3 regions of the Peribacillus sp. NPDC046944 genome follow, and region 1 is predicted to be linked to each of the others. Evidence: riboswitches for the same ligand, from Rfam matches in the RefSeq annotation. Region 1 holds a riboswitch; each other region holds the start of a gene.

Region 1 (9,026 bases):
ATGCTTGATAAAGATTTGGCGATGATCGAAGAAAGTAGCCAAAAATTATTGAACCTTGCATTGGGCGGTACGGCTGTTGGGACTGGAATCAATACGAAAAAAGAATTCCCGGCACTTTCTGCTAAACAAATCGCAGCGGATACAGGACATTCATTTGTCACATCGGATAATAAGTTCCATGCTTTAACAAGCCATAACGAAATTGTTTATGCACACGGTGCTCTTAAAGCGTTGGCTGCTGATTTAATGAAGATTGCCAATGATGTTAGATGGCTGGCAAGTGGCCCAAGAAGCGGAATCGGTGAAATCGCCATTCCTGAAAATGAGCCAGGCAGCTCCATCATGCCAGGTAAAGTGAATCCGACCCAATGTGAAGCAATGACAATGATTGCGACACAAGTTGTCGGAAATGATGCTACAATCGGTTTTGCAGCAAGCCAAGGGAACTTTGAATTGAACGTTTTCAAACCGGTCATCATTTACAACTTCCTGCAAACCGTTAAATTATTGACAGATGGCATTCATTCCTTCAATGATAACTGTGCGGTAGGAATTACAGCGAATGAAGATAAGATAAAAGAAAATGTTGATCGTTCTCTTATGCTCGTAACGGCATTGAACCCACATATCGGGTATGAAAAAGCGGCTAAAATTGCGAAAACTGCATTCAAAGACAACTCCACTTTGAAAGAAGCGGCGTTGAAACTTGAATTCCTAACGGAAGATGAATTCAAAGCATGGGTTGACCCTGCTAACATGGTCAATAAATAATCAACAGGTAAGCATCCTTCCTCGCATGTAGGGAGGATGTTTTAATGTGTTAAAATGATGGAATAAACGAATACTTAAACTAGATAAATCGAACAGGAGGAATGGTCATGTCTTTATGTCCACTATGCAATGGTCTTAGAAAAATGCATTTAGAATGCCCTAAATGCAGTAGTGACCTTGAAGATCAAGGGAAATTGATGGATTATGCCGATGATTACAGTGCTTATATGGATATTGATACATTGAAAAAAAATGACGGTTTTCCCGAATCCCTTCAAAAGGGACAATGCCCGCATATTATGAAGTGCCCCAACTGCGGACACGATGAAGTGATTTTGGTACAGGAATAGAGTTCTTGAATAATAGGGTGAGATCTAAGAATAATTAATGATCGAGACTTTTTCATAAAAAAATGAGAAGTCTCTTTTTTATGTGGATCATTTTTTCATGAAAAGGAGGTTACCTAAACTTGGATTTGGAAATTCATAGTGGAAAAATAGAGGGATAGTGGGCTTGTCTCGCCGTATAATGTTATGGTAGTGAGTTATTCGTGGAGAATGGAAAGTAGGGTGGTATCCTTGGCAATGCTCTTATTGGTTATGATTTACTTGGCTTTCATAAGCCTGGGTCTTCCAGATTCCTTACTGGGTGCTGCCTGGCCGGTCATGCAGTCTGATTATGACCAGCCACTGGAGACTGCAGGCTTACTTTATATGATTGTTGCAGCGGGGACCATTTTCTCAAGCCTGGCTAGCGGCTGGCTAAATAAACGACTGGGGACGGGAAAGGTCACGTGTATAAGTGTGGCCCTGACAGCGGTGGCCTTATTTGGCATTGCCTATTCTCCCTCTCTGGCTTGGCTTATTATCTGTGCGATCCCTTTGGGACTGGGTGCAGGAGCTATCGACGCTGCCCTGAATAACTACGTGGCGTTGCATTATAAAGCCCATCATATGAACTGGCTTCATTGCTTTTGGGGAGTGGGGGCAAGCATAGGCCCAATCATGATGTCTTATAATATGGCTAATCAAGGCACATGGAGAGCTGGTTATGTAACCATTTCCTATATCCAGTTCACCCTAGCCCTTTTACTCGTGTTAACCCTCCCATTATGGAATCTAGTCTCTCAGAGGGTGCCAATCGATGAAGGTAGCACAGTGAATCCGGATTACTCGGAAGAACGGGTATCCAAGGAAAAGCCGCTAAAAATCAAAGGAGTCAAGTATGCGTTGTTCACGTTCTTTTTCTATTGCGGCGTTGAATCAACACTAGGACTGTGGGGAAGCAGCTATCTTGTGAATAGCAAGGGCATGTCAGCTGCTTTGGCCGCTCAAGGGGTCTCTTTTTTCTATACAGGTATTATGCTAGGACGGATTATAACAGGATTTATTCTTTTGAAGGTCACCAACCATCAGCTCATGATCCGATTAGGACAGATTGCAGCACTTATTGGGACGGTACTCCTTATCCTGCCCTTGCCGGTTACGATGTCGCTTGTCGGTTTTGTTATAGTCGGATTGGGCCTGGCCCCCATTTATCCTTGCATGATTCATGAGACCCCCGCCAGGTTCGGTAAAACCCATTCACCGTCCATCATAGGGTATCAAATGGCTGTGGCATACACGGGGACCACCCTTTTGCCGCCCTTTCTAGGGTTAATTGCTTCGTACACTACGCTTGATGTATTTCCGTACTTTGCTCTGGTTTATGTGATGGCCATGCTGTTCGGATCTGAAAAATTGAATGGAATGTTGAAGAAGCGTTGGGCTAATTAAGATCCCTACCTTGGATGGGAGGACTACCTCATGAATCGTTATGAAGTGATGAACGTGAATGCCATATTTTAAAGTCTTATTGCTTCGTGGTAGGCAGGCGATTAGACGCAGGATAATGAAGCTGAAAAAAGAAACGTGGAGCGGGTCGATAGAAGTGGATGAGGTAAGTTTTTGGAATAGAATAGTTCGGCGGATCGTCCATATATCGAGGAAAAGAGGAGTATAAAGGAGCATGTAATGTGAGTTTAGCGAGCTATATTGGGTGTAACGTGGAACTCCGTCTTAGTGAAGATGAAGAGCATAACGCCTTAATTCAGATTGGAGATTGTTTTTCAAGTAAGTACGACAAACAACATGTGAAAAAGTATCAATTCACGGCACAGTTTGTTTATGAAGTGTCATCCGACTGGGGAATTGAAATTTCAAAAGATATGAGTCCAAGCCAGTGTTTTGAATCAAAAAAGAAGCTTACAGCATTATGCGAAATGATGAATGACTATCTTGAAAAAGATCAGTATTTCGAATTGTATAGTTGCTGGGTAGGGGAGGAGAAAGAAAAACGAGTAGGTGAGTTAACGTTAAAAATGGATACATTGAATGTTGATTCGATTGAAATGCCTGAAAAGACATTGGTTCGATTTGAGAAATAAGTTGAGGGAAGCCTTGGTCGATAAGGCTTCCCCCATTTGTATGCAAATCAAAATCAAAAAGTATTACTTAAGCCATCTTCGTTTGCTGGTTGCCTTCCATTTCTGATTCTTCGTCAAAAATGCGTTGCTCGGACTCTTTATCGAAGAAATGGATTTTATTCATATCAAGGGCCAGGTCAATGGCATCACCAGCCTGGATGATATGTTTGGCATCCACCCGGGCAACAAAGTCCTGTCCGGCGAATGTCGAATAGAGCATGATTTCGGCACCCATTAGCTCGGCCACATCGACTTGAGCCGTGAATGTTGAAGTGGGCGATGCGGAAATGAACGTTTCTTCGTTATGAAAGTCCTCAGGCCGGATGCCAAGAATGATGTCTTTTCCGATATAGCCTTGATTACGAAGCGTATCCATTTTGAAAGGAGGCACCTCAAGTGTTTGCTCCCCAATTTGAATGAATCCATCCTGCAAGGTACCCGTAAAGAAGTTCATGGCAGGTGAGCCGATGAATCCGCCTACGAAAACATTTACAGGCTTTTCATAGACATCCTTCGGTGCGCCCACTTGCTGGATGATACCATCCTTCATGACTACAAGCCGTGTGGCCATGGTCATGGCTTCTGTTTGGTCATGGGTGACATAAATGGTTGTTGTGTTGATCCGTTTGTGCAGTTTCGCGATTTCTGCGCGCATTTGTACCCGAAGTTTTGCATCAAGGTTGGAAAGGGGCTCATCCATCAAGAAGACTTTGGCATCCCGGACAATGGCCCTTCCAAGTGCCACACGCTGGCGCTGCCCGCCAGAAAGGGCTTTAGGCTTCCGTTGTAAGAAGTCTTCAAGTCCAAGGATCTTGGCAGCATCATGGACGCGTTGCTTGATTTCCTTCTTCGGCGTTTTCCTTAGCTTCAGTCCAAAAGCCATATTGTCATAGACGGTCATATGAGGATATAAAGCGTAGTTCTGGAAAACCATCGCAATGTCCCGATCTTTTGGAGGCACGTCATTGACCCGCTTGCCATCTATAAAAAGATCCCCTTGGGAGATGTCCTCAAGGCCGGCAATCATCCTTAAAGTGGTCGACTTTCCACACCCCGAGGGTCCGACGAAAACAATGAATTCCTTATCGGCCACGCTAAGGTTGAAGTCTTTAACGGCTGTCACCTTATTATCATAAATCTTGAAGATATGATCCAATACTAACTCTGCCATGAACTATTCCTCCTCTTAAACTCCTAAATTCGTAATGATATTTATAGTCTACTCTATCAATGCTGAAATAAATATGGGCACACTGCACAAAAGGGATAATTATCCTTTTTTCTCATTTAAGAGAATGAGGAGGTAGGCAGCCAAAGCATGCGGGAAATTCCGTACATCCAGTCCTGTTTTTTCAGCGAATTTATCTATCCTGTATTGCAGGCTGTTCCGATGGATATAAAGTTGTTTAGCTGCCGATGAGGCGTTGGAATTACATTCGATATACGTTTTAACCGTTTTGATCAATTCATGATCCTGCCGCGTCTTGCCAAGCAATTCATTGATGTACCATCTTTTATCCATGTCAGTACAGGCATTCATGAGTGCGTAGGGGATAATATTGGGTAATTCCGTCACCTTAACATCGGATAGATGGAGCAAAGAAAGTGTGAAACATTTTCTCTCTTGTATCAGATGGTGATGAAGGTCCGCATCGACAGGGTGAAATCGACCGGCATAGACCCTGATCTTTACGTAAAAGTCACTCTCGAGTGTGGATGAGATGGCGAGAAAATCATGCGTCGATAAGGGTTCATCCATGTCTGATTCAATTAAGGTTCCCGCCGTTTCATTCTCCCAGACCAGGATGGAATCGGATGGTACGAATGAGAGAATCGCTTCCTCGAAATGATCGTGTGAAAAATCCCCATGGGCAAGGTTAAAGTAGGTGAACCGGACATTCTCCCAGTTCGTTAGGGGCTGGGAGGCACGCGGCCCAAATAAAAAATCATTCCAAGTAGTTTGGGTAGTGGAGGTGTTTGGACTTTGGAGTGATGGAGTGTCAAAGAGTAGCGTAAGCAAACGGATTTCCTCCGCCGATATGTCTGAGCGGGGAATGCCAATTGTATGGCCGAATGGATCTTCCAACCAGAAATATGCCGAGATGTCCTGTGCATCCTTTTTATCTGAAAGGGAGTTTGGGAATGTATGTTTAAGCTTATTAAGCATCATGTTCACCTTCTTTCCATTCCATTATATCCAAAAAGGGCAAAGCGGAAAAGAAAACAATGACTGCGTTCATAGGTATTGTTAATCAGTAAAGGCCTGCCCCAGACAGGAGCAGACCCATACTTGCTGTTTCCTTATTTCATCCAATCGGGTTTACCGAAGCCTTGGAACTTGTCATCAATCACCTTTTCGAATTCGGCACTTTCTACAACTGATTTGATATCTTTTGCAAATTGGGCGTCTTTATCCTTAGTGTTTACAGCCACGACATTGCGATACGTATCTGGCATGTTTTCTAATGCAAGAGCATCTTGAAGGTCCATTTTGGCGGCAATCGCAAAATTACCAGGAACGGCCGATAGGTCAACACTGTCCGTTGCACGAGGTAATTGTGCCGATTCCAGTGGTTCGAATTGAATGTTCTTCGGATTCTTTGTTACATCTTTCTCAGATATTCTTAATGGGTCAACATCCGGATCCACTTCAATCAGGCCCTCATCCAATAAAACTTTAAGTGCACGGGAGAGGTTGACTGGGTCATTGGGAACGGCGATGGTCGCACCATTTTTAATATCGGCCAATGATTTGTATTCCGTGGAGTAAATGCCCATCGGTGCCGTTGGAACAATAATAAGGTCAGAGAGCTCTAAGTCATGTTCCTTTGAAAAATTATCCATATACACTTTATGCTGAAAGAGGTTGGCATCGATCGAACCATTACCAAGTGATTTATTCGGCTGGATATAATCACTGAATTCGACGATGTCCACTTTGTAGCCAAGGTCTTCAAGTCCGGGTTGTATGGCCTCTATGACCATGTCGGCATAAGGGCCAGTCGTTGCCCCAATTTTTAATTCTTTTTTGTCCTCCGTTTTAGTTGTCGCATCGTCATTTCCGCAAGCTGACAACCCAAGGGCTAATGCACATATAGATAATAATGAAGTGATTTTTTTCATGAAAAATTCCTCCTTGTTTAATGTAGTGTCATCGTTAACATTATGAATCTTATCGTTTGTTTACATAGTGAGAGGCCTTATCGCCTATCATTTGGATGATTTGGACAAGACAGATCAGAACGACCACCGTTGTGATCATGATCGTGTTGTCATAACGGTAATAGCCGAAACGAATCGCGAGGTCACCGATTCCTCCTCCGCCGATTGTTCCTGCCATAGCCGAGAAGCCGATGAGTGATATCGTCGTTAATGTCACGCCTTGGATGATTCCAGGCCTTGCTTCAGGAAGAAGCACATCCTTGATGATCATCCATGGGGAAGCGCCCACTGCAATGGCGGCTTCGATCACTCCCTTATCTATTTCCCTCAATGCAGATTCTACGATCCTAGCGAAAAAAGGAATGGCGGAGACTGATAGGGAAACGGAAGCCGCTAGCGGTCCAATTGTTGACCCGGTAAGGAATTCGGTTAAAGGAAGCAAAGCGACTAAAAGAATGATAAACGGAATCGAGCGGACTAGATTAACCACGAAACCGAGGGATCGATTCAACGTGATATTTTCAAAGAACAAATTCCTGGTCGTCGTAAACAGCAACACTCCTAGAGGCAGTCCAATCAGGAGGGCAACCGCAAGGGAAATTCCGACCATATAAATCGTTTCCAGAAAGGCTTTATTAAGGTCAGGCAAAATATTGATGATGGAATCAAGCAGTGACATGCTTTAACACCTCCACAGATTGGGTCCGGCTTCTTATGTATTCAAGGGCTACTTGCACTTCTTCAAGCTCACCAATCAATTCGATGATCAAGATTCCTAGAGGAAGATCCTGGATATATTCAATTTTCCCGTGCAGGATATTCCCTCTGACAGAATAGTTTTGTAGAGTATCCGAGAGAATCGATTCACCAGCGGTTTGCCCTTCAAATTGTATTTTGATAATCGTTCCTTTGTTTTCCCTAATAAGGTGGGGAGGAAGTTCAAAATCCAACACGCTACTGATGAACTGCTTAGTCAGTTCTTGTTTGGGTTGTGAAAATATTTCATAAACAGGGCCATCTTCAATAATTCGTCCATCTTGCATGACGGAGACACGATGGCACAGTTCCTTGACCACTTCCATTTCATGGGTGATCAACACGATGGTGATGCCCAGTTCTTTATTGATCTTTTTCAACAACTGTAAGATCGACTTCGTAGTGGTTGGATCAAGGGCTGATGTCGCTTCATCACATAATAGGACGGTAGGGTCATTCGCTAAGGCCCGTGCAATGCCTACCCGCTGTTTTTGTCCGCCACTGAGTTGAGCCGGATAAACATCTTTTTTATCCCGAAGGCCAACGATATCCAAAAGTTCCAGAACGCGGTTAGTAATGACCTCCTTTGGTTGATGGGCGGCTTTCAAGGCGAAGGAGATATTGTCAAAAACCGTTTTGGAACTGACTAGGGAAAAATGCTGAAATATCATGCCGATTTTCTGGCGTTGTTTGCGAAGCTCCTGGCTTGATAAGGTTGTTAAGTCGACGCCATCGATGATGATGCTACCATTGGTCGGACGCTCAAGAAGATTCAGACAGCGAATCAATGAACTCTTTCCCGCGCCGCTATACCCGACAATCCCATAAACCTCTCCCGTTTGAATGGTTAAAGATACATTATCCACTCCGATAACTCGGGTATTCTTCGAGATATATTCCTTTCGAACTGAACGAATTTCAATCATGATGCTATCCTCCTTATACATAAAAAAGCTACCTCTATCATTCAGAAAGAGGCAGCGAAATTATATCCCGTCTTATCTTTCAGAATGGTATTTCATTCTGCAGGAAGGGGCACCATTCCCGATGTGGGGCGGTTGCCGGACGTCATAGGGCCTGGTCCCTCAGTCACTCTTGATAAGTTAATTACTATTTTAGTATTTTATTATTTTTTTAATATAATCTATATTATTTGTTAAATACAGTAATGTCAATTATTTTTTGAATTTTATCAAGATTATGAATCAAACGATCTACTTGCCCAGATTATAGTGGCCATTTGCTAAGTTACACGGAACGTCCCGGATCTTACATGGCCTGTCTGCGTAAGAATATGGACTTTGATCACTCCCATCATTAGAAAAAATATTATACTTGTAAAAAGTATGGAGAGATAATACATTTATTGTAAGTAAATTAGAAAATAAAGGATGATGAGTTTTTCCAAAAAAATGATTGGGGTGGAAAGTCATGCTGGAAATGAAAACGATAAACGATGTGGTTTGCGTAAAAGGGACACCGGAAGGAAACAAATCAGGCATGAGCGTGAATGTGTTCTTAACCGATGGCATGTTAGTTGATACGGGGGCAAAAATCTTGTTGAAGGAACTTACTCCATTCTTTGAAACCGCTGATTACGATATGGTTGCGCTGACGCATTATCATGAGGACCATACGGGTGGGGCCGCATGGATACAGGAACATAGGAACGTTCCCATCTATATTCATCCGATGTCCCTCGATATTTGTGCAAAGGATGCAGAATATCCCGATTATCGTAGAGTTTTTTGGGGAGATAGGGATGCCTTCAAGGCAGAACCATTAGGAGGGATCGTCCATTCACGCACTCAAACATGGGAGCCAATCTTTACGCCAGGGCATTCGAGGGACCATATGGTTTACCTGAACCATA
Region 2 (10,752 bases), on a different contig from region 1:
TTTATAATAGATGAGGAGGAACAAACATGACAGGAAGATTTTCAGGAAAAACAGCATTAGTAACTGGTGGAAGCAGGGGGATTGGAAGGGCAATCGTTGAACTACTAGCAAGTGAAGGAGCAAAGGTAGGAATCATCGATATTAATGAAGAAGTCCTGAATGTAGCGGGAAATGAACTACGTGACCAAGGCTATACCATTTATACAAAAGTGGCAAATGTAGTCGAGGCAGAAGAGGTGGAAACTGCTGTCAAGGAAATAGCGGAAACATTCGGTTCGCTTGATATCCTTGTCAATAACGCGGGGGTCATTCGCGATAACCTAATATTCAAAATGACCGATTCGGATTGGCAGACAGTCATGGATGTACATTTGAAGGGTACGTTCAATTCAGTCCGTGCTGCTCAGAAATACATGGTTGAAAGAAAATATGGAAGAATCATCAATATTTCGTCCACTTCGGCTCTCGGCAATCGAGGACAATCGAATTATGCAGCTGCAAAGGCGGGGCTGCAAGGGTTAACGAAAACTTTAGCGATTGAGCTCGGTAAATATGGAATCACAGCTAATTCGGTAGCCCCTGGATTCATTGAAACGGAGATGACGAAAGAAACTGCACGTCGTGTGGGGGTCAGTTTTGAGCAGTTCGTTGAGGGAAGTGTGAAGAAGATTCCAGTTGCTAGAAGCGGGAAGCCAAGTGATATCGCAAATGCTGTTGCTTTTTTTGCTGATGAAGCTTCTTCCTTTGTTAATGGTCAAGTTCTTTACGTTGCAGGTGGTCCAAAAAATTAACTGATTAGGTGGGGATGATATGTTTAAAGATTGTATCGAAAAATGTTCCAAACCGGTCAAAAATTCAGTCGAACGTGGGGCCGTGAAAAAATTCGCGGAAGCAATCGGTGACTTGCATCCTATTTTCATTGATGAAGAGATAGGAAAACAATCAAGGTACGGCACGAATATTGCCCCTCCTACATTCCCACGGGTCTTTGATTATGGAGTGATTGAAGGGTTGAACCTCCCTGCTAAAGGGTTAATTCACGGCGAGCAGATTTATCATTATAAGCGGCCCCTTCTGGTAGGGGAAGAAATCACGTGTTATACAGAAGTGAAGGATTATTATGAGAAGAGTGGAAAACAGGGGGATTTGGGGTTTCTAGCATTAAAAAATTATGGAACCGATGCAAATGGTGAGATAGTATTTACTGCCGATCAATTGGTCATCATCAATGATACGGTAAGAAAGTCGGTGGGGAGCCGATGAGTTTGTTAAAAGAATTGAATCCTGGAGATTCTGTACAATCGATAAAGTTGAATCCTGTTTCACGCCTAGATCTCATTAAATACGCTGGTGCTTCCGGTGACTTCAATCCCATTCATACCATTGATGAAGAAGCTAAAAAGGCCGGTCTACCTGGAATCATTGCCCATGGAATGTGGACGATGGGAAACCTTGCAAAGTTATTCAGTGATTCTTATGACATCGGATTTATTGAAGAGTATAAAATACGATTCAAGAGTATGGTTTTTCTAGATGATGTCATCACGCTTCAAGCCTATTTAAAAGAGAAAAAGGAAGATACGTACCATTTTGTTGTAGTTGCCGTCAATCAAGTAGGCAAGGAAACAATCAGTGGGGAGGTCATATTCAAAGTATATTGAATGATAGGTAGTGATGAAGTTATTTCATCACTATTTTTTATTGGAATTTCGACATTATTAAAGGGGATTCGAAAGATATCGAGAATTGAATTAGAAAGAATTCTTTTGCGGTGGTGAATGTATTGAATCAACTGAAACAGGATTCCCAGATCAAATGGATCAAAGAATGGCCATTTCCTGCCATTATCCTTGATGATGAAGGCAAGATTAAAGAATGGAGCCAATATTTTAAGGAACAGATGCAGAATAGAAATACCCTTTCAGATTTATTTGATAGATGGATATTTTTTGATAATAATAGGCTGGCAACAGCATACCATGGCACCAATCGATATGTATTTATCTCAGTGATGCAATTGGAAAAAGGCGAGCATTTATATGTAGGGGGTCAAACTTCATATGTCGATGATGTAATGGAAGAATTCGGGGAAACCAAAAAAATGAACCGCGCATTGGATGCCATCATTGAGAATTCCTATGATGGCATTTATATCACCGATCCTGATGGAGTGACAATATATACAAACCCGGCTATTGAGAGAATTACGGGGATTCCTAAAGAGTATTATATCGGCAAATCAGTAAATCAGTTGATTAAGCGTGGAATACTGAATGCCTCGGTTACACATAAAGTGGTAAAGCAGAGGAGGACTGTATCAGTCGTACAGGATAACTTCGCCGGAAAAGAGACGCTGATCACGGGAAGCCCGGTGTTTAATGGTGAAGGGGAGATTGAACAGATCGTTACGAATATACGTGATTTATCCGATTTGAATGAACTGATGCATGAATTGACGAAAGTGAATGAATTGAACAATCAGTATAAGCAGGAAATCGAAAAGCTAAGAAAGATTACAAATCAAGATGGAGTCGTTTTTGTTAGTGAAAAGATGAGGAAGATTTACGAAATTGCTGAAAGGATTTCAGACATTGACGCGACAGTCCTTATATTAGGGGAAACGGGTGTGGGAAAGGACGTATTGGCCCGCAATATCTTTAACGGGAGCATCCGTTCAAAAAAAGGGGATTTCGTTAAGATAAACTGTGGGGCGATTCCTGCCGATTTATTGGAGTCTGAACTGTTTGGCTATGAGGGGGGAGCGTTTACCGGGGCTAATCACAAGGGGAAACCGGGGATGTTCGAAATAGCTGATAACGGAATATTATTTTTGGATGAAGTCGGTGAACTCCCACTTCAGCTTCAGGTAAAATTACTTCGTGTTCTTCAGGAAAGGGAAATACAAAGAATCGGAGGAACGAAACCGAAGAAAATCGATGTTCGTATTATCGCGGCCACAAATCGAAATCTATTGGATATGGTCAAAGCGGGAGAATTTCGCGAAGATTTATATTATCGCCTGAATGTCATCCCCATTGTGATTCCACCTCTTAGGGAAAGAAGAGAAGATATCCTCGCATTGTCTGATTTATTTTTAACCAAGGCCAACAACCAATATAAATTGACCAAAAAGTTAGATTCAGCGTTAAAAGATTATTTTTTTCATTATGATTGGCCGGGAAATGTCCGAGAACTGATTAATATAGTGGAAAGACTGGTCGTGTTAACGAATGGTTCCGTCATCTCGGTAAGCGACTTGCCTGTAGAATATCAGCAAGAAAACATGAGCCAAACCAACTCTCGTGATTCTCAGTCTCTAAAGGAAGCGGTGGAGGGAGCTGAAAAAGAAATATTGACAAAAGCAGCGCAAACTTATCAGACCACATATGAAATTGCTGAAGCTCTTGATTCAAGCCAGGCTACGGTTGTCAGGAAACTAAAAAAATATGGCTTGAGAGTCAGTGAAAAGAATAGGTAAGCAAAGGGGGATTTCCGTAAGGGGAATGCCCCTTTTCATTTCTTCCCTAGTAGTCATCTGGATAAAATCTATTTTTGCAAAGACAATCCATTCTAATTCAAAAGTGGTTCATTCAGTCAAAAGTGAATGATGGTCATGCCATGTGGATTCAATTATTTGAATCAAAAGTGAATCATACTTATTTCGTAAAGTGACTTAGTATGGCTTTTTCATGATGGCATAGTACTTGCATTGTTATTAAGGAAATGCTTTACAAATGATCTATGGGGAATGTGAGGTGACTGTGGAACGTTTCCGACGATTGCACAGAGGTATTCAGGTGACAGATATGAAGATAGTATTCATGAAATCATAAAATGGGACGCAGACAACTAAAAAGGTAGATAAAAATTATGGGAAAATGGGAAGAAACGAGGTTACAGAAGAAGCGGGTAGCCTTTCACTAGATTAAGCGATGAAGTAATGAAAGCGCTAACAAAAAGTTGGCATTTAACAATTCGATAGGGTTATGGAGAAGAGTTCCTTATGGTTAGGGGTGTTGTATTAAAGTAAAGGATTACCTACGAACAATTCATTGGGATAAGGGAGGCAGGAAATGGAGATTTTAGTTCAGCAATTGTTTAATGGTTTAACGATCGGAAGCGTATATAGCCTAGTTGCCCTTGGGTTGACATTAGTTTATGGGATTCTTCATATCCCTAACTTTGCCCATGGTGCTCTCTATATGATAGGAGGGTATGTCACGTTGTCGATGATGACGTTATCTGGGCTGAATTACTGGATTGCTATGTTCGTGTCCGTCATTGTCGTGGGCCTTCTTGGGGTTTTATTGGAACGATTCGTATTCCGTTTGTTAAGGGATGCTCCACCGTTGCATGATAAAATTGCAGCCATTGGAATTTTACTTTTTCTTGAAGCCTTTGCACAATTTGTCTGGGGAGCTGATTTTCAAACCATGCAATCTCCTTATGGACAAGTAGTCAATATCATGGGCTTGACGTTCACGATGCAACGTTTGTTGATTATTGTGGCGGCAATCGTGGTCATGTCGGTTCTCTATCTGTTCTTAAAGAAGACGTATACAGGTTCCACGATCATCGCGATGTCCCAAAGTCGTGAAGGGGCTTCGCTAGTCGGGATTAACATCAATAAAGTTGCCATGCTGACCTTCATGATTTCTGGGGGGCTAGCCGCCATTGCTTCCTCCCTTGCATCTCCCATCAATCTAGTTTTTCCAGGCATGGGTCATTTAGTGATATTAAAGGCTTTCGTGATTATCATCCTAGGAGGGATGGGAAGCGTTCCAGGTGCAATCGTTGGTGGATATATTCTTGGATTCAGTGAAAGCCTTGGCGCAACCTATATATCCAATGATTATAAGGATATCATAGCCTTCTTCCTTTTAGTAGTCATCTTAACGGTCAAACCGACGGGTCTTTTCGCAAAGGGGGAGAGGTAGTTTGAATATCTTATCAAAACGAAATGTCATCTTAATTTTGATCATCCTGGCCTTTTTATTTCCAATCATCGCGCAGAATGACTATTACGTTCATATGTTAACGTTGTCTTTCATCTGGGCAATCGCGGTATATGGAATTAATCTGTTAGCGGGCTATACGGGCTATCTTTCGCTTGCCCATGCTGGATACTTTGCCATTGGGGCGTACTCATTGGGGTTATTGACGGTAAAAGCGGGAATGAACTTTTGGTTGGCACTGGTCTTGTCTTGCCTAATTTCAGGGGCGATTGGTTTTTTGGTCGGCTTAATAGCATTGAGAACAAAAGAACACTTTTTCGCAATTTATACTTTATGCGTCGGATATATCATCTACCTGGTCATCGATAAATGGGAAGGTCTTACAGAAGGAGTTAGAGGCTTGATTGGGATTCCGGCCCCTGGAAATATCGGACCCATCACTTTCGAGACGGCCGCTTCACAATATTATTTGGTGCTCATTTTCCTACTTGGCGTCATTTTGGTCATGTATCGTATTGTTCATTCGTTGACAGGGAGAACCTATATGGCCATCAGGAATAGTGAGGAACTTGCCCAAACGATAGGCATATCCACGATGAAGAATAAGTTGACCGCATTTGTTCTTTCTACATTTTTTGCAGGCTTGGCAGGTGCCTTATATGCTTCATTCGTGCGGTTTATCGGACCGGATATCGGGTCTACGGCCATAATGTTCGACTTGTTGATGTATCTACTGGTCGGCGGAATAGGAACTCTATCGGGACCTTTGGTTGGAACTTTGCTTCTCGTCATACTATCCCAGAATCTACAATTTCTCCAAGAGTATCGAATGTTGATCTTTGGACCTTTACTTACGTTGATCATCATTTTCTATCCACGCGGTATTTCGGGTGCATTCTTTGATTGGAAAATTAAACGAAGAGATAAGAAACAACTGATTATGAGTAAGGACGTTCCGGTTAATGCGGAGGAGGGATGAAGATGTTTATCGAAACGAAGAATTTAACAAAGAGTTTCGGGGGATTGGCAGCTGTAAAAAATGTGGATTTCACCATTGAAAAAGGAAAGATCAATGCGATTATCGGGCCTAATGGAGCCGGGAAGTCTACGTTTTTCAACTTGATCAGCGGCTTCCATCGTCCAAGTTCTGGAGCAGTCCTCTTCAAAGGGAAAGACATCACGAAGCTTCCTGCCAATGAAATAGCGGGACTTGGCATAGCAAGAACATTCCAAACGACTAGTCTTTTTGAACAATCCACCATCTTGGATAACGTGATTGTCGGACATAGGCTTCGCACTAAATCGAATTTGGTAGATGCTATCCTAAGGACGAAGAGGTTAAAACGGGAGGAAAAGACCTGTCGTGATAAAGCGATGGAAGTTTTGAGAATTGTCGGCTTAATGGATGCGGCAAATAAGATGGTCTCGAGTATTTCTCAAGAGGAAAAGAAGAGGACGGCGATTGCCCTTGCCCTTGCGACGGATCCGGAAATCATCTTTCTTGATGAACCGGCTGCCGGCATAAACCCTGATGAAACAGAAGGGCTTACAGAACTGATCAAGGAGTTAAATCAGTCAGGCTTCACGATTTGCTTGATCGAGCACAAGATGCATATGATCATGAACTTAGCTGACCATATCATGGTCCTGAATTACGGGGAAAAAATTGCTGAGGGCACTCCAAAAGAAATCAGGGGGAATGAGGCGGTTATTAAAGCCTATTTAGGAGGTAGTGCTAGTGCTTAAGTTAACTGATGTTACTGTATGTTATGGGAGCTTCACTGCGATTAAGCAAGTGAATATTGAAGTGGAAAAGGGAGAAATTGTCGTTCTATTGGGGGCGAATGGAGCAGGTAAAAGCACGACATTCCGTTCTATCAGCGGCATAAGCAAGCTGGCTCAGGGTGAAATTCATTTTGAGGAACTGGCTATCGGAGGTAGGGCTCCGGATAAGAATGTCCAAGCTGGAATCGTGCAATGTGCAGAAGGGCGGAAACTGTTTCCTCAGATGACTGTCCAGGAAAACTTGAAGATGGGAGCTTACGTACATCGAAAAAAAAAGATGGAAATCAAGTCCTCGTTGGAAAATGTCTATCATTTATTTCCTATTTTAAAAGAAAAACTCCATGATGAAGCCGGAAGCCTGAGTGGTGGACAACAACAGATGCTGGCCATTGGCAGGGCTTTGATGTCTAAACCGAAGCTTTTGATGCTAGATGAACCTTCTGTGGGCCTCGCTCCTTTGATTGTTGAACAGATGTTCCAAGTCATCGAAGAAATAAACCGGGAAGGAATAACCGTTCTACTAGCCGAACAGAATGCGAATGCTGCTCTTAGCATTGCAGATAAAGGATATGTTTTTGAAAATGGGGAAATTGTCGTTGAAGGGACCGCAAAAGAATTATTGTCTAACGATGAAGTACGGAAAGCCTATATCGGAGCATAAGAGTTTAAAAATGAATGGGGGATTTTTATGAAAAAGTTGAGTGTATTCTTTGTAATGCTATTACTCGTCCTAACGGCACTAGTGGGGTGTAACAAGGGAGACAGCCCTGCATCAAGTGGGGGAGGAAAGGCCAGTAAAGGGAAGAATGTTGTCAATATCGGTTTTAGCGGCCCTTTGAGTGGAGCAGCAGCCTTATATGGAAAACGAACGTTAAATGGTATGGAGATGGCTGTAAATGAAATAAACGATGCCGGTGGATTCGAAGTGGAAGGGGAAAAATATACGCTCAACCTGGTTTCGTTGGATGATAAGTACTTACCGAATGAAACGGGTTCAAATGCTAAACGTTTAATCCAGGAATATAAAACTCCGATTATTTTCACTCCTCATAGCGGAGGGATACTCGCCCTACAGGTTTTTAACGAAAAAGAGAATTTCATCATCGGTGCCTATTCGAGTGAACCAGCTATCACGGAAAGCGGAAATTCATTAACAGTGAGGATCCCGCCAAATTATGAAGGGTATATTGAACCGTTTTCTACGTATGCAATGGAAAACTTCGGCAAAAAGATTGCGGCATTGCCACCATCTTCCCAGTACGGGAAAGACTGGGCGGAAAACCTACTTCCTCATTGGGAAAAACAAGGTGGTAAAGTCGTCTATAATGCCTCAATTGATTTTTCTAAAGAAACGGATTTCTTCACGACTGTTACAAATGCTCTAAAAGAAAAGCCTGATGTCCTTTTCATCGGTGGGGCGTCAGAGCCTACGGCCAAGGTTGCAAAACAAGCAAGAGAACTAGGTTTTAAAGGCGGTTTCATTATTATGGACCAGGCGAAACTGGATCAAATGAAGCCTATTGCCGGTTCATACGAAACATTGGAAGGTTCGATAGGTGTTCTTCCGCTTATCAACTCCAATGAAGAAGCAGCACCGGCATTCATTGATAAATATAAAAAAATTTATAAGGAAGATGCTAGTTCTGAAGTGGGGTTGAATTACATTGCTATGTATGCCTTTGTGGAGGCAATGAAAGCGGCAGGAACAGTCGATGATGTGAAAGCCATCCGTGAACATATGCAGGATGGGCTGACAAATACGGCACCTGAACAGAAAATTTATAATATACCTTCGATTGACGAAAATGGTGGATTCGCAGCAAAAGTCGTTGTAGGAGCGGTAGAAGATGGGAAAGTAGTACCCATCAGTGTAGAAGAGTGAAGTGTCATGTGCTTTCACACTAGCTACCTTTACGCCCCGAAGACTAAAAACTAATGCATTCAATAAGTTTATAAAAATCTTTAATACTTTACCTTGCGAAAACTCTTAAAATGCTGTACTCTTATATTTGCTTTGAAAAAATGAATATTTCTTACTTCTTATCAAGAGAGACTGAGGGACTGGCCCGAAGATGTCTCGGCAGCAGACTTATTTAGAGTGCTGTGCCAAATCCAGCAGGCGATCGACCTGAAAGATAAGAGGAGTGTTTATAGATTAAAAGACCTCTTCTTGTAATAAAACGGAAGAGGTCTTTTTGTACTCATAGGATAGGAATCTGTTCTTGATGGTATGTTACTGATTTTATAATCAAGCCCATATTAAAATGAAGGGATGCCGGAAAATTTAGAGAGTCCAAAAAGAGTATCCATTACCATGCAAAAATAATAAAGAGGTGTACATCATGAGTTTAGACAATAAAGGGAATCCATGGGCTTTAACGCCGTTTATCGTTTTTTTGATATTATTTATAGGTTCAGGTGTTATTACAAAAGATTTTTACACATTTCCAGTGATTGTTGCCATTGCCATTGCATCTGCTGCGGCACTGGCAATGAATCGAAAGGAATCATTCAATCACAAAGTAGAAATCTTTTGTAAAGGTGCCGGGGATTCAAATATTATGTTGATGGTTGTCATATTCCTATTGGCTGGGGCTTTTTCGGAAGTGGCAAATGGGATGGGAGCCGTAGCGTCTACGGTGAATCTAGCACTTTCGATCGTTCCGCAAAATCTATTAATGGTGGGGTTATTTATTATCGCCTGTTTTATCTCATTATCTATGGGGACAAGTATGGGAACGATAGTAGCTTTAGCACCAATTGGAGTAGGAATTAGTGGACAAACCGATATTTCAGTTGCCCTTTCCATGGCTGCGGTCATTGGTGGCGCCATGTTCGGTGATAATCTTTCTTTCATTTCGGATACGACTATAGCAGCTGTACGTATACAGGGAACGAAAATGAAAGACAAATTCAAAGTGAACTTTTTTATTGTTTTACCTGCTGCGATAATTACATGTGTTATCCTTGGTTTTCTGACAATGGGTGAACAAGCTACAATCTCTGGAGAAGCCTACAGTTGGGTCAAAATTCTACCTTACCTTTGTGTTCTAGTGGCAGCATTAGCGGGAATCAATGTATTCTTGGTTCTCTCTATCGGCATTGTCTTTGCTGGAATCATCGGTTTAGCGGATGGTAGTTATCATGCAATGGAGGTTATTCAAAAAGCAGGAGATGGAATGGCTGGGATGTATGAAATCTCCTTCTTAGCAATCTTGATTGCAGGCATGGTTTCGGTTATCAAACATAACGGTGGCATCGATTATCTACTGAACCTCGTGACGAGAAAGAGCAAATCAAAAAAAAGTGCAGAGTTCAGCATCGCGGGATTGGTTGCTTTAACGAATCTTTCAACGGCAAATAATACCATATCCATCATCATTGCTGGTCCACTCGCAAAAAACATTGCCGAAAAGTATGAAATTGATCCCCGGAAATCTGCCAGCTTGCTCGATGTTTTCGCTTGTAGTATTCAAGGATTATTGCCATACGGGGCACAACTACTTTTAGCTGCCGGTGTTGCACACATCTCTCCTATCAGTATCCTACCCTATTCTTTCTATCCAGTCTTGATCGGGATTTCAGGAATCATAGCCATTTTAATAGGTTTTCCCCGGTTCTCTAAGAAGAAATAAAAATAGTATGGTTGGAAGAGTATCGATGAATCATGAATGTTGCCCTGGAGCATTGTCTCCAGGGCTTTTTTAGGGTAAGGTAAGTGACTTCGAATGGAAAGTGTAGACGAAATCTTTAATTCTTTAATATTCCAAAAAACTAATAACCTCCTTCAATAATATTAAAATAGTATAATTACATACAATATACGGAGTCATTTTTATTCTTAAGTGTTTACTATTTTGTAAAAGCGGGAACTCTAAAGGTATTGTATTGAAATAATTAGAGGTGGGTTCGTTTAAAAATGGAGATAGTAGAAAAGTTTATTACTGAAACAAATGATTTATTATGGTCATCTATACTGATTATATTATTAATTGGAATGGGCATTTATTTT
Region 3 (10,752 bases), on a different contig from region 1:
GTGCCGAGTAGAAGTTCTTTTTCTTCACCAGCCTCACAAATGATTTCTCCCCACGGGTCGATGATGATGGAATGTCCGGCAAAATGATTATTTCGGTCAGAACCGGAACGATTCACAGCCACAACGAAGGCTTGGTTTTCTATTGCCCGGCTGATTAACAGTGCCCTCCAATGATGGAGCCTAGGCTTTGGCCACTCGGCGGTCACGAAGATAACCTCCGCACCTCGTACGGTATGGGCCCGTTGCCATTCCGGAAAACGGATATCATAGCAAATGAATCCGGCGCAAATCTTTTCATCGAGGGAGAATAAGCCGTCTTTTTTGCCAGGTTGTAAGTAATGGTGTTCATCCATCAATTGAAACAGATGGAGTTTATCATATTCTTTAACCAGTTTGCCTTCTTTATCGATGATGAGCATTGTGTTATAGATGCCTTCCTTAGTTTTCTTTGCAATCGAGCCACCGATTATGTTAATGTGGTGTTTTTTTGCAAGGGCTTTTAGAAAGGTAATGGTTTGTGCTGCTTCTTCGTCTGCAATTTCATGTAATCTCGTTAAGTCATAGCCGGTTGTCCATAGTTCCGGCAGCATGACGATGTCCGGTTTAGACTGTACAGCTTTTTCAATCCATTGTTTTGCCACCTGGAAATTTATATCTGGCTGTCCAAAGGCAATGTCCATTTGTAAACAGGCGATTTTCCATTTCATCATTTAAAACCTCCATTTGTAAAAAAGTACTTTACAAGATTAAGATAAACATATATCATTTGTGACTATAATTTCAAGAAATTTCAGAGAAGGTGCAAAGATGGTGCAATTCGAAAAATCCAGACTTCTTCAAGAGCTTCCAAAGCAGTTTTTTGCTTCTTTAGTCGAAAAAGTTAATAACATAACATCAGAAGGCAAGGATGTCATTAATCTTGGGCAGGGAAATCCAGACCAACCGACTCCTGAACATATCGTGAAGAGCCTGCAGACAGCAGCAGGAAATTCCATGAATCATAAATATTCTCCTTTTAGGGGGCTTCCCTATTTAAAAGAAGCTGCGGCCCTCTTTTATGAACGTGAATATGGCGTCAAGCTAGATCCTAAAACGGAAGTGGCGATTCTTTTCGGTGGAAAGGCTGGTCTAGTCGAATTACCGCAATGCTTGTTGAATCCAGGCGATACAATTTTAGTGCCTGATCCGGGCTATCCAGATTACCTGTCAGGTGTAGCGTTAGCCCAAGCTAAAACGGAAATTATGCCCTTGACCGAAGAAAATGATTTTCTTCCCGATTATAAGGAAATAGATAAAGAGGTTTTTGACAAAGCGAAGATGATGTTCTTGAATTATCCCAATAATCCCACAGGAGCATCGGCGTCAGCAGAATTCTTCGAAGAAACGGTTTCCATGGCAAAAGAACACTCGATATGTGTGGTCCATGATTTCGCATATGGTGCAATTGGGTTCGATGGGAAAAAACCGGTAAGCTTCCTTCAAGCAGAAGGATCAAAAGAAGTGGGGATAGAAATTTACACCCTTTCTAAAACATATAACATGGCGGGGTGGAGGGTTGGCTTTGCGGTTGGCAACCAGAGTGTCATCGAATCGCTTGAATTATTGCAGGATCATCTTTACGTCAGCCTTTTTCCCGCAATACAAGAAGCCACGGCATGCGCCTTACTGGATTCACAAGAGTGTGTGAAGGAACTCGTGAACATGTACGAAGGACGACGAAATGTATTTATCGAAGGGTTACGATCCATTGGATGGGATGTACAGGCTCCAGATGCTTCCTTCTTTGCTTGGCTAAAGGTCCCTGAAGGATATACTTCAGCGAGCTTTGCAGATCATTTACTGGCACATGCCCATGTAGCAGTTGCACCAGGAAATGGTTTCGGTGAATTTGGTGAAGGATACGTCAGGGTGGGACTTCTCACTTCAGAAGACAGACTCCAAGAAGCGGTAGAAAGAATTCGTACATTGAATATATTCAAAGAAAATCAGTGAGATATTGAATAGTTTGAACATTATACCTATTGACAAAGTATGAATTGCGTGAAAGAATATAAAAAAGAATTCTAAATTTTTAGTTAAGATACATAAACGAAAATATAATAGCATTTTCTTATTTTGAGCAGGTGGAGGGACTAGCCCGATGAAGCCCAGCAACCGACTGTAATACCATTGTGAAATGGGGCGGAGATAATACCGCCGGATCATTTTATTGATTCCGTAAGGCACGGTGCTAATTCTTGCAGCTATAGAGCTGGGAGATAAGAAGATGGCTTTTTCAAAGCCTCTTCTTTAGGAAGGGGCTTTTACATTTTTAACAGAGAATTGGAGTGCAACTTTGTTCGCAGATGGTTAGAAGCTTGTTAAAGGAAAGACCAACAATGACAACTTTAAGAATGACTTTTACGTATTGGGAGTGATCAGATGAGCGAAATAATCGCTACGTATTTACTTCATGACTTCAAAGGAGAGCATGAGAAAAAAGCAGAAGGCATTGCGTTAGGATTGACTGTAGGGACATGGACTGAACTTCCTCACTTGGTACAACAGCAACTGGAAAAACATAAAGGTAGGGTAGTTTCCGTAACACCCCTTCCCGAAGAAGAGCGAGTTAATCTCTATTTCGGTCAAAAAGTGTACCGTTCAACAATCAGGATTGCCTACCCGGCAGGTAATTTTTCTAATGATCTACCGGCTATCTTGACGACAGTATTCGGTAAATTGTCATTGGATGGGGAAATCAAATTGATGGATTTGGACTTTGTCGGCGATATTCAAAAAGCCTTTCCAGGTCCTCGATTCGGAATTAGTGGGATCAGGGAAAAAATTGATGTGTTTGACCGCCCCCTAGTGATGAGTATTTTTAAAGGTGTGTTAGGTCGAGACCTCGCCTTTCATAATGAACAATTGGAGCAACAGGCATTGGGAGGAGTCGATCTTGTCAAGGACGATGAGATTCTTTTTGACCAAGATCAGACGCCTTTCATCGATAGAGTCAAAACCGGAAAGGCCATTTTGAAAGGTATCTATGAGACAACGGGACATCGAACCTTATATGCTGTGAACCTGTCAGGAAAAACACTAGAACTATTGGATAAAGCTGAACTGGCAGCCGAAGCCGGCGCAGATGCCTTGTTATTTAATGTTCATACATATGGATTGGATGTTCTACAGGCTTTACGCGAAAATGACCGGATCAACTTACCGATCATGGCTCATCCGGCATATAGCGGAGCATTAGCTTCATCTTCATTTTATGGACTCAGCTATCCGCTTCTCCTTGGAAAACTGGTGAGGATATCAGGTGCAGATTTATCCCTCTTTCCCTCTCCATACGGAAATGTGGCACTCGATAAAGCAGAGACATTGGCGATTGCTGAAGGATTGACGAGAAATGAAACATCTTGGAAAAGGACTTTCCCGGTTCCATCGGCAGGTATCCATCCTGGCATGGTTCCAGATCTCATCAAGGATTTTGGGATAGAAAGTGTGATCAATGCTGGTGGGGGCGTCCATGGTCATCCGGATGGTGCAAAAGGCGGAGCTAAGGCCTTCCGTTCCGCAGTAGAAGCTGTCCTTTCCGGAAAATCATTGTCAATCGCGGCTGAGGAAGATGAGGAACTTCAAAAAGCACTGGCCCTATGGGGAGGGCTATAATCATGGTCAAACCGATCATTTTCTGTGATTTTGATGGAACGATCACCAACTCGGATAATATCATCTCAATCATGAAGAAGTTTGCCCCGCCCGGCTGGGAGGCATTAAAAGATGGTGTTCTTCAGCAAAAAATCAGCATTTCCCACGGTGTAGGGGAAATGTTTTCCCTGCTGGATAGCGATTTAAAGGAGGACATCATTCAATATGTGAAGGAGACAGCGGGTATTCGCCAAGGGTTCAGTGATTTTGTGGAATTTACAAAAAAATCAGATATTCCTCTCTATATTGTCAGTGGTGGAATGGACTTTTTCGTTGAACCTCTTTTGAATGACCTCTTACCTGTAGAGAATGTCTACTGTAATCATGCCGACTTCAGTCAGGAAGAAATTATGATTGAGTGGCCGCATACTTGTGATGACCAATGTAATCATGGGTGTGGTTGCTGTAAACCTACGATTATGAGAAAGCTTTCTACAAAGGATCAGTATAAATTGGTGATTGGAGATTCCGTTACCGACTTTGAAGCGGCTAAACAGGCAGATTTTGTTATTGCCCGTGACAGGCTCCTTGAAAAGTGCCGCACAGAAGCCATTCCCCATAAAGAGTTTGAAACTTTCCATGATGTGATTGATATTCTAAAAAAAATGCAGGAGGTGTAAGGGTGACAGCTTCAAAAGAGTGGCAGGAACTAGCGCAAATAAAGGGAGAACTAGCCGAGAGAGATTGGTTCATGGGGACGAGTGGAAATTTATCGATCCGTGAGGCTAATAGCCCTTCTTTTTATATAACCGCAAGTGGCAAGGATAAACGCAAGCAGACAGATTCCGATTTTATTTTGGTGGATTTGTCAGGAAAACCAGTCGAAATGACCGAGCTCAGACCTTCCGCTGAAACTCTTCTTCATACAGAGATTTATCGGAAAACGGATGCCAATTGCGTCCTCCATGTCCATACAGTAGAAAATAACGTGATTTCCGAGTTATATAGTGAAGTTGGGGAAGTGACTTTTTGTCATCATGAAATTATCAAGGCTACTGGACGATGGCAGGAAGATGCAGAATTGAAGATACCCATCATCCATAACCATGCAGATATTCCGTTGTTGGCTGAGACATTCAGTCCCTATGTCGATGCAGACTCAGGAGCGGTGCTTATCAGAAATCATGGTATAACCGTATGGGGAAAAAGCGGGTTGGAAGCAAAAAAAATCTTAGAAGCATGTGAATTCCTGTTTCAATATCAGCTGTTACTTAACCAGCAAAAGATATTGACAGGTTCGCTCAGCTAAAAATATAAAGGAGGAAAAATAATGGCTACAATTAGATTCCAAGAAACAAATGAAGTAATTGAAACAAATGAAGAGGTTCAGAGCTTTTTAGAGACTCAAGGCGTAATTTACGAACAATGGGATATTTCAAAATTGCCAGCCCATCTGGTGGAAAAATATGATCTTACGGATGAAGATAAACAAGAGATTCTTGATGCTTTCCAGTCAGAGATTAAAGAAATTTCGGAAAGAAGAGGATATAAAGCGCATGATATTATCACATTATCCGATTCCAATCCGAATTTGGACCAATTGTTGCAGAACTTCAAGCAGGAACACCATCATGAAGATGACGAGGTACGGTTCATCGCTGGGGGAACGAGTATCTTCGCCATCGAGGGTAGCGAGGGAAAATGGTTCGATGTCCGACTTAACCCTGGAGATTTGATCAGCGTACCTGAATCGACTCGTCACTACTTCACGCTAGCGGAAGATAGAAGAACAGTCGCGGTCCGTATTTTCGTTACAGCGGCCGGCTGGGTTCCGATATATGAAAAAGATGAAGTTCAGGCATAATAAAAGTGTGAAAAAACCAGCTTTCGGGCTGGTTTTTTTATGTGGCCCCGCAGGGTGCTTAAGCGGGAAAAGTATGATAAAATTTTAACGGAAATAAAAATCGTGTACATTATAGGAGAAGATACTAATGAAAACGACCGAAGTATATATATTAGGCGGCTTTCTCGGTAGCGGGAAGACGACGCTTCTTCGAAATATATTAAAGCAGGAAAGTGAAGCGGGTAGAAAAGTGGCCGTGCTTTTAAATGAACTTGGCAGTGTATCGGTGGATAGTGGTTTGATTGGCGATGACGTACCGTTAAAGGAATTGTTTGATGGTTGCATTTGTTGTACCCTTCAGGACAAGCTTGAAATTCAGCTGCAAGAATTGTTGACCGAAAATGATCTAGATGCCGTTTATATTGAAACAACAGGTGCAGCACATCCAGTAGAAGTACTCGATGGAATCATGTCACCATTTTTTGCTAATAAGTTAGAGTATAAAGGGATTATCACGGTGGTCGATTTATTGAGGTGGCGTGACCGCGAACAGCTCTCGCCACAGCTTAGACAGTTGTTGTCCGAGCAAATACACCACGCAGATTTCATCTTATTAAATAAAGCGGATTTGGTAAGTGAAATGGAAGCATCCCAACTCATCTATTCCATTCAGGGGTTGAATCCAGAAGCCGTATGTTTATTGACGGAATATGCAGCCGTATCTATAGGTTCCCTGCAACAAATGCATAGGAACCAACATAAAAACCATCAAAAGCTCGAAGTACATAGCCATCTTCATTTAAGTGCAATCGTGCATACTTTTACAGGGACCATTAATCAAACCGACTTTGAGGATTGGCTCAGGGCCCTCCCTGAAACGGTATACAGGATGAAAGGATATCTTTCCTTCACGCATTCGCAGCATCCTTACTTATTCCAATATTCTTATGGGATGCCATTGTATATGAATGAAATGATTAAAATGCCTTTGAATATCGTCATAATCGGCGAAAAACTGGATAAAGAGAAGATAATCAATGAGTTAAAAGCTTTGGAAGTGAAAGCGGCGATATAGGCGTTTACCACCAATCGAAACCGGGAAAAGAGGAGGACTAGTTATCGAGGAGGTGGTTATGGATGCCGTGGAACAAAAGCGATTATCCTAATTCAATGAAAAATCTTGATGCAGATGTCCGTGAAAAAGCCATTGAGATAGCGAACGCTTTACTTGATGAAGGATATGAGGACGGGAAAGCTATTCCAATCGCCATTGATCGAGCAAAAATGGCAGTCGGAAAAGAATAAAAAAATCAGGCCCCTTAAAGCATGGGCCTGATTTTTTTTATGACTGCAGTCCAAAAGCTGCAAATGTTTTCTCATCTTCAATAAGCCCACATGCTGCGCACTGTACTCGAACTTCAGGACCATTATAGGCTAGGTGAAACGGCTGAAGGGCATCATTTGAGTACTGTTCGACAATCTCACCGGATTGCGGATCTTTCTTAACAGGGGTGGGAACCTGTTCAATGAGATTGAAACGGGATTTATTTGTCCTGCAATTTGGACAACGATATACTTGAGACAATTCACTCACTCCTTTAGAAGTAATAAAGTTAAAATATACTTATAGTCTTTACGAAGATGATTTTTAATATGTATAAATTAGTAATGGATGGAAGGGAAATGGATGAAAAAGTTAATGAATGATGAGACAATATTGGAGGCTTATCTAAGCCTATGGAATAACAGGAGGGTATTGAAGGGGGAAGAAGAACCGTCAAAAGTTCTGTCAGAACTTATCCGACGTGAACTCTTGGATGAAAATGCCCATCCTCGGGTAAGGAAGCCGATTCATGATAAATTTCATTTAAGTGTCAATCGGGTGAGGGAATCCTCTCTTACCGATGCAGAAAAGACAGCAATCATTTCAGCTTACCATGCGGTACAGGAACGACTGTTGGCTTCAAAGTGAAGCGGGAGTTGTTCATCATTTTTCTTTTTTGCTTCATACTTTTTTCACATTTTATTGTTAGAATATTTGAAAATAGCTTTTAAACGAATGAGGAGTCAAAGTCATGATGCGGGTCATTCCCCTTTTGCTTGCCGTTGCCCTGCTTTGTGGATGCGACAGCAATGAAACGTATACCAAAATAAACCTGGATAAATCTTTTTTGGCTACTGTCAACATTAAAGATACAAGCTTGACGTTCCTGGATGAAAACTATCAGCGCTTTGCCAGTTGGGATATTTCTGAACCCTTTACAGGAGCTTTGCTCTTAGCGGACAAAGATACGCTCCTTCTGTATGGAAAGGAGATGTCGACGATTGAAATCTTTTCCCTATCCGCTGGTAAACACATAAACAGCTGGAATTCAGGGAAGGGGATCGTCAATATGCTTATGCTAGAAGAAGACAAGGGGATTGTGGCTGTCAACCAATTGAATCATTCCATTTCCTTTTTAGATGAAGAAGGCAAGGAGCAAGACAGGGTCAGGGTTGGTCAAAGCCCCTTAACCGTACTTCAAGGGAAGCAATCACATAATTTGTTTGTCGTTAACTTTGGGGATACCATCTGTTCGGTGATTGATCTTGAAACAAAAAAAGTTGATCGGGAGTTTACGATAAAGAGTTCCTCCACAGGCGCTTTAGTAAGGGAGGAAAATGAAGAAATTTGGATAGGCGGTCATGGTGAGGGAAAAAAGGTAGAAGAAAATCTCTATATTTATTCGACAGAGACGGGAAAGTTGAAGAAAAGGATTAAGGCGGCGACTATGCCAATAAAATTCATTGAAAATGATGACGGGATTTTTATTCTGAGTCATGGTTCAAGTTCTTTATATAAATTGAATGACAAATATGAAGCGATCAAGAGCCTTGTTGTAGGTGTCAATCCTTTTGAAATGGGAAACTTCAAGGAGGATTTGATAGTGGCAGGGTATGACAGTGATGAAGTGTATATAGTGGATACTGAAACCATGGAGGTCAAGAAAACGGCAAAAGTCGGTGAAGGTCCATTTCAAATGTTGGTTAGGGAGTAGATAACATGCATCATTACACCATTTTAATCGTTGATGATGAAGAAGATATGCGTAACTTGGTAGAAATGTATTTGCTTAACTCAGGATATAAATGTCTTCAAGCGGATAATGGGAGAATGGCTATATCCCTGCTTGAAGTTCATGATGTAGATTTGATCTTAATGGATATCATGATGCCGGAAATGGACGGTTTTTCCATATGTGAAAAAATCCGCTCACAATCTGAAGTCCCTATCATTTTTGTCAGTGCAAAAGGTGAGGAATGGGATATGGTAAAAGGATTAGGGATAGGCGCCGATGATTATTTGGTGAAACCTTTTAATCCAGGTGAACTGGTGGCCAGGGTTGGAGCTGTACTACGCAGAGCAGGGAAAATGTCATTGAAACGAGAAGATACAAATAGCATTCAGCTGGGTGAAATTAACGTCAACCTTGATTCCAGAACTGTGTCTCTAGAGGGGAAGCAAGTGATATTGACATTGAAGGAGTTTGAATTGCTCGTATTCCTCATCCGTCACCAAAATCAAGCGCTGAGCCGCGAGCAGCTCCTCGAGAATATTTGGGGCGGAGAATATGGGGGTTCTTTACGTACGGTAGATACCCATATCAAAACGTTAAGGATGAAATTGAAGACTGACGACTATATTCAAACGGTATGGGGCATTGGCTATAAAATCGAGGAAAAACATGTGGAATAAGCGACCGTCCCTATCTATTAAAATATGGGTAACGATTATTGCCGCAATTATTCTATCGGTTCTATTCGCATACTCGCTATCACAATATTATTACAAAAACTTATATGTAAAAAAAATTAAAACAGATTTAGTTAATGAAGCCAGCTTGCTTGGTGTGGACTATTCCGGAGGGGAAATCACTGAAGATTTCGTGGAAAAGGTAGAATGGTTCAATAGTAAAAATGATAGTGAAGTCTTTGTTGTCAGCAACCCAAGGGAACTAAGTGCCTGCCTGCCCTTTAAAATCGATTATGACACCCTCATTTCAGAAGAAGAAAGGCAACTCCTATTGGCCGGACAAGCCGTAGAAAAAGAAGGGTATGAGAAAAGGTTCGATAAGAATATTGTAGCGGCAATTATTCCTTTAAACGATGGAGATCGCCTTGAAGGCATCATCTATACATATATTCCCGTTGATTCGATTACCGATTTACTTAGAGAGTTTGCAGCAAAATGGTTGGGGGCCGCATTTTTATTTTTAATTGTTGTGATTTTCCTTATGACAAAATGGTTGAAAAAGTTGGTCAAGCCGATCAAGGAAATGGAACACGCTGCCAATCGCGTTTCGGATGGTGATTATAATATTAAGCTTCAAGTCAAGAGCCAAGACGAAATAGGGAGTTTGGCTCAAGCATTCAATGAGATGGCACAGTCCATTTATTTAGAAGAAGAAAGAAAAAAAGAATTCCTCGAAAATGTAGCACATGAGCTTAGAACACCATTGAGCTACGTTTTAGGATATACACAGGCCATTAAGGATGGCATTGTGAAAGATGAAGAAGAAAAACAAAAATACCTTCAACTCATTTCAAGGGAAACGCAAAGGCTGCAAAAACTTTTAAGGGATTTAATGAATTTAGCTAAGTTGGACAGTGAACAAAGTGGTCTTCATAGTACGCCAATTGCCTTTGCCCAATTCATAGAAGAAGTGTTGGTTAAATATGAGCCTATTATGAAAGAAAGGCAAATCCGGTTGGAGGTTGAACTAGATCCTGACCCGATTATTATGGGTGACGAAGGAAGAGTAGAACAAGTTCTTCATAATATCCTGGATAACGCCATTACATATACGGAAACGGGGGGCACCATCTACTTAACATTGAACCAGCAAAAAGAAGAGTGTGAGCTAATCATCGGAGATACTGGAAGAGGAATACCGGCATCAGATATTCACCATGTGATGGAACGCTTTTATCGAGTGAACAAAGCACGAAGCCGATTTGATGGGGGCTCGGGGCTGGGGCTTTCCATCGTCAAGAAATTGGTTGAGCAGCAAAAAGGTAAAATTACTATAGAAAGTGAGGAACAGATAGGAACAAAAGTTAGCATAGTGCTACCGACTATAGTAGATGAATGGAATTAATAAAAAAGGGGAATGGCAATGAAAAAAATGATGATTGTAATGTGTGTAGCTTTAGCCCTACTGGCTGGTTGTGGTAAAGAAGAGGAGATTCCAAAACTGCTGAATGTAGATCTAACGGTCGAACCTACTAAAGGGGAA

Evidence for each region. A riboswitch is a leader RNA that binds a small molecule or an ion and turns the genes downstream of it on or off. The one in region 1 is predicted to bind S-adenosylmethionine.
Region 2: it holds a riboswitch for S-adenosylmethionine, as region 1 does, so the genes downstream of both, ACQKIC_RS15785 (Na+/H+ antiporter NhaC family protein) here and ACQKIC_RS16975 (methionine ABC transporter ATP-binding protein) in region 1, are expected to answer to the same signal.
Region 3: it holds a riboswitch for S-adenosylmethionine, as region 1 does, so the genes downstream of both, mtnW (2,3-diketo-5-methylthiopentyl-1-phosphate enolase) here and ACQKIC_RS16975 (methionine ABC transporter ATP-binding protein) in region 1, are expected to answer to the same signal.

The regions. Positions count from the first base shown of each region.
Region 1 is NZ_JBNNML010000010.1:42,453-51,478, reverse strand. It holds gene fumC (class II fumarate hydratase) at 1-771, shown strand, start outside; gene ACQKIC_RS17010 (hypothetical protein) at 879-1,121, shown strand; gene ACQKIC_RS17005 (MFS transporter) at 1,350-2,546, shown strand; gene ACQKIC_RS17000 (hypothetical protein) at 2,786-3,196, shown strand; gene ACQKIC_RS16995 (ABC transporter ATP-binding protein) at 3,264-4,406, opposite strand; gene ACQKIC_RS16990 (PucR family transcriptional regulator) at 4,506-5,402, opposite strand; gene ACQKIC_RS16985 (MetQ/NlpA family ABC transporter substrate-binding protein) at 5,537-6,358, opposite strand; gene ACQKIC_RS16980 (methionine ABC transporter permease) at 6,408-7,076, opposite strand; gene ACQKIC_RS16975 (methionine ABC transporter ATP-binding protein) at 7,063-8,079, opposite strand; SAM riboswitch class I at 8,149-8,258, opposite strand; gene ACQKIC_RS16970 (MBL fold metallo-hydrolase) at 8,585-9,026, shown strand, end outside.
Region 2 is NZ_JBNNML010000008.1:153,309-164,060, forward strand. It holds gene ACQKIC_RS15735 (acyl-CoA dehydrogenase family protein) at 1-7, shown strand, start outside; gene ACQKIC_RS15740 (SDR family oxidoreductase) at 27-791, shown strand; gene ACQKIC_RS15745 (MaoC family dehydratase N-terminal domain-containing protein) at 811-1,263, shown strand; gene ACQKIC_RS15750 (MaoC/PaaZ C-terminal domain-containing protein) at 1,260-1,661, shown strand; gene ACQKIC_RS15755 (sigma-54 interaction domain-containing protein) at 1,784-3,478, shown strand; gene ACQKIC_RS15760 (branched-chain amino acid ABC transporter permease) at 4,074-4,937, shown strand; gene ACQKIC_RS15765 (branched-chain amino acid ABC transporter permease) at 4,939-5,934, shown strand; gene ACQKIC_RS15770 (ABC transporter ATP-binding protein) at 5,937-6,701, shown strand; gene ACQKIC_RS15775 (ABC transporter ATP-binding protein) at 6,694-7,401, shown strand; gene ACQKIC_RS15780 (ABC transporter substrate-binding protein) at 7,429-8,622, shown strand; SAM riboswitch class I at 8,778-8,882, shown strand; gene ACQKIC_RS15785 (Na+/H+ antiporter NhaC family protein) at 9,083-10,375, shown strand; gene ACQKIC_RS15790 (alanine/glycine:cation symporter family protein) at 10,660-10,752, shown strand, end outside.
Region 3 is NZ_JBNNML010000007.1:3,273-14,024, reverse strand. It holds gene ACQKIC_RS13980 (carbon-nitrogen family hydrolase) at 1-707, opposite strand, end outside; gene ACQKIC_RS13975 (pyridoxal phosphate-dependent aminotransferase) at 808-1,992, shown strand; SAM riboswitch class I at 2,108-2,265, shown strand; gene mtnW (2,3-diketo-5-methylthiopentyl-1-phosphate enolase) at 2,422-3,654, shown strand; gene ACQKIC_RS13965 (2-hydroxy-3-keto-5-methylthiopentenyl-1-phosphate phosphatase) at 3,657-4,313, shown strand; gene ACQKIC_RS13960 (methylthioribulose 1-phosphate dehydratase) at 4,316-4,942, shown strand; gene ACQKIC_RS13955 (cupin domain-containing protein) at 4,964-5,497, shown strand; gene ACQKIC_RS13950 (CobW family GTP-binding protein) at 5,625-6,551, shown strand; gene ACQKIC_RS13945 (hypothetical protein) at 6,614-6,781, shown strand; gene ACQKIC_RS13940 (DNA alkylation repair protein) at 6,819-7,061, opposite strand; gene ACQKIC_RS13935 (hypothetical protein) at 7,164-7,448, shown strand; gene ACQKIC_RS13930 (YncE family protein) at 7,552-8,514, shown strand; gene ACQKIC_RS13925 (response regulator transcription factor) at 8,520-9,212, shown strand; gene ACQKIC_RS13920 (sensor histidine kinase) at 9,202-10,614, shown strand; gene ACQKIC_RS13915 (FixH family protein) at 10,633-10,752, shown strand, end outside.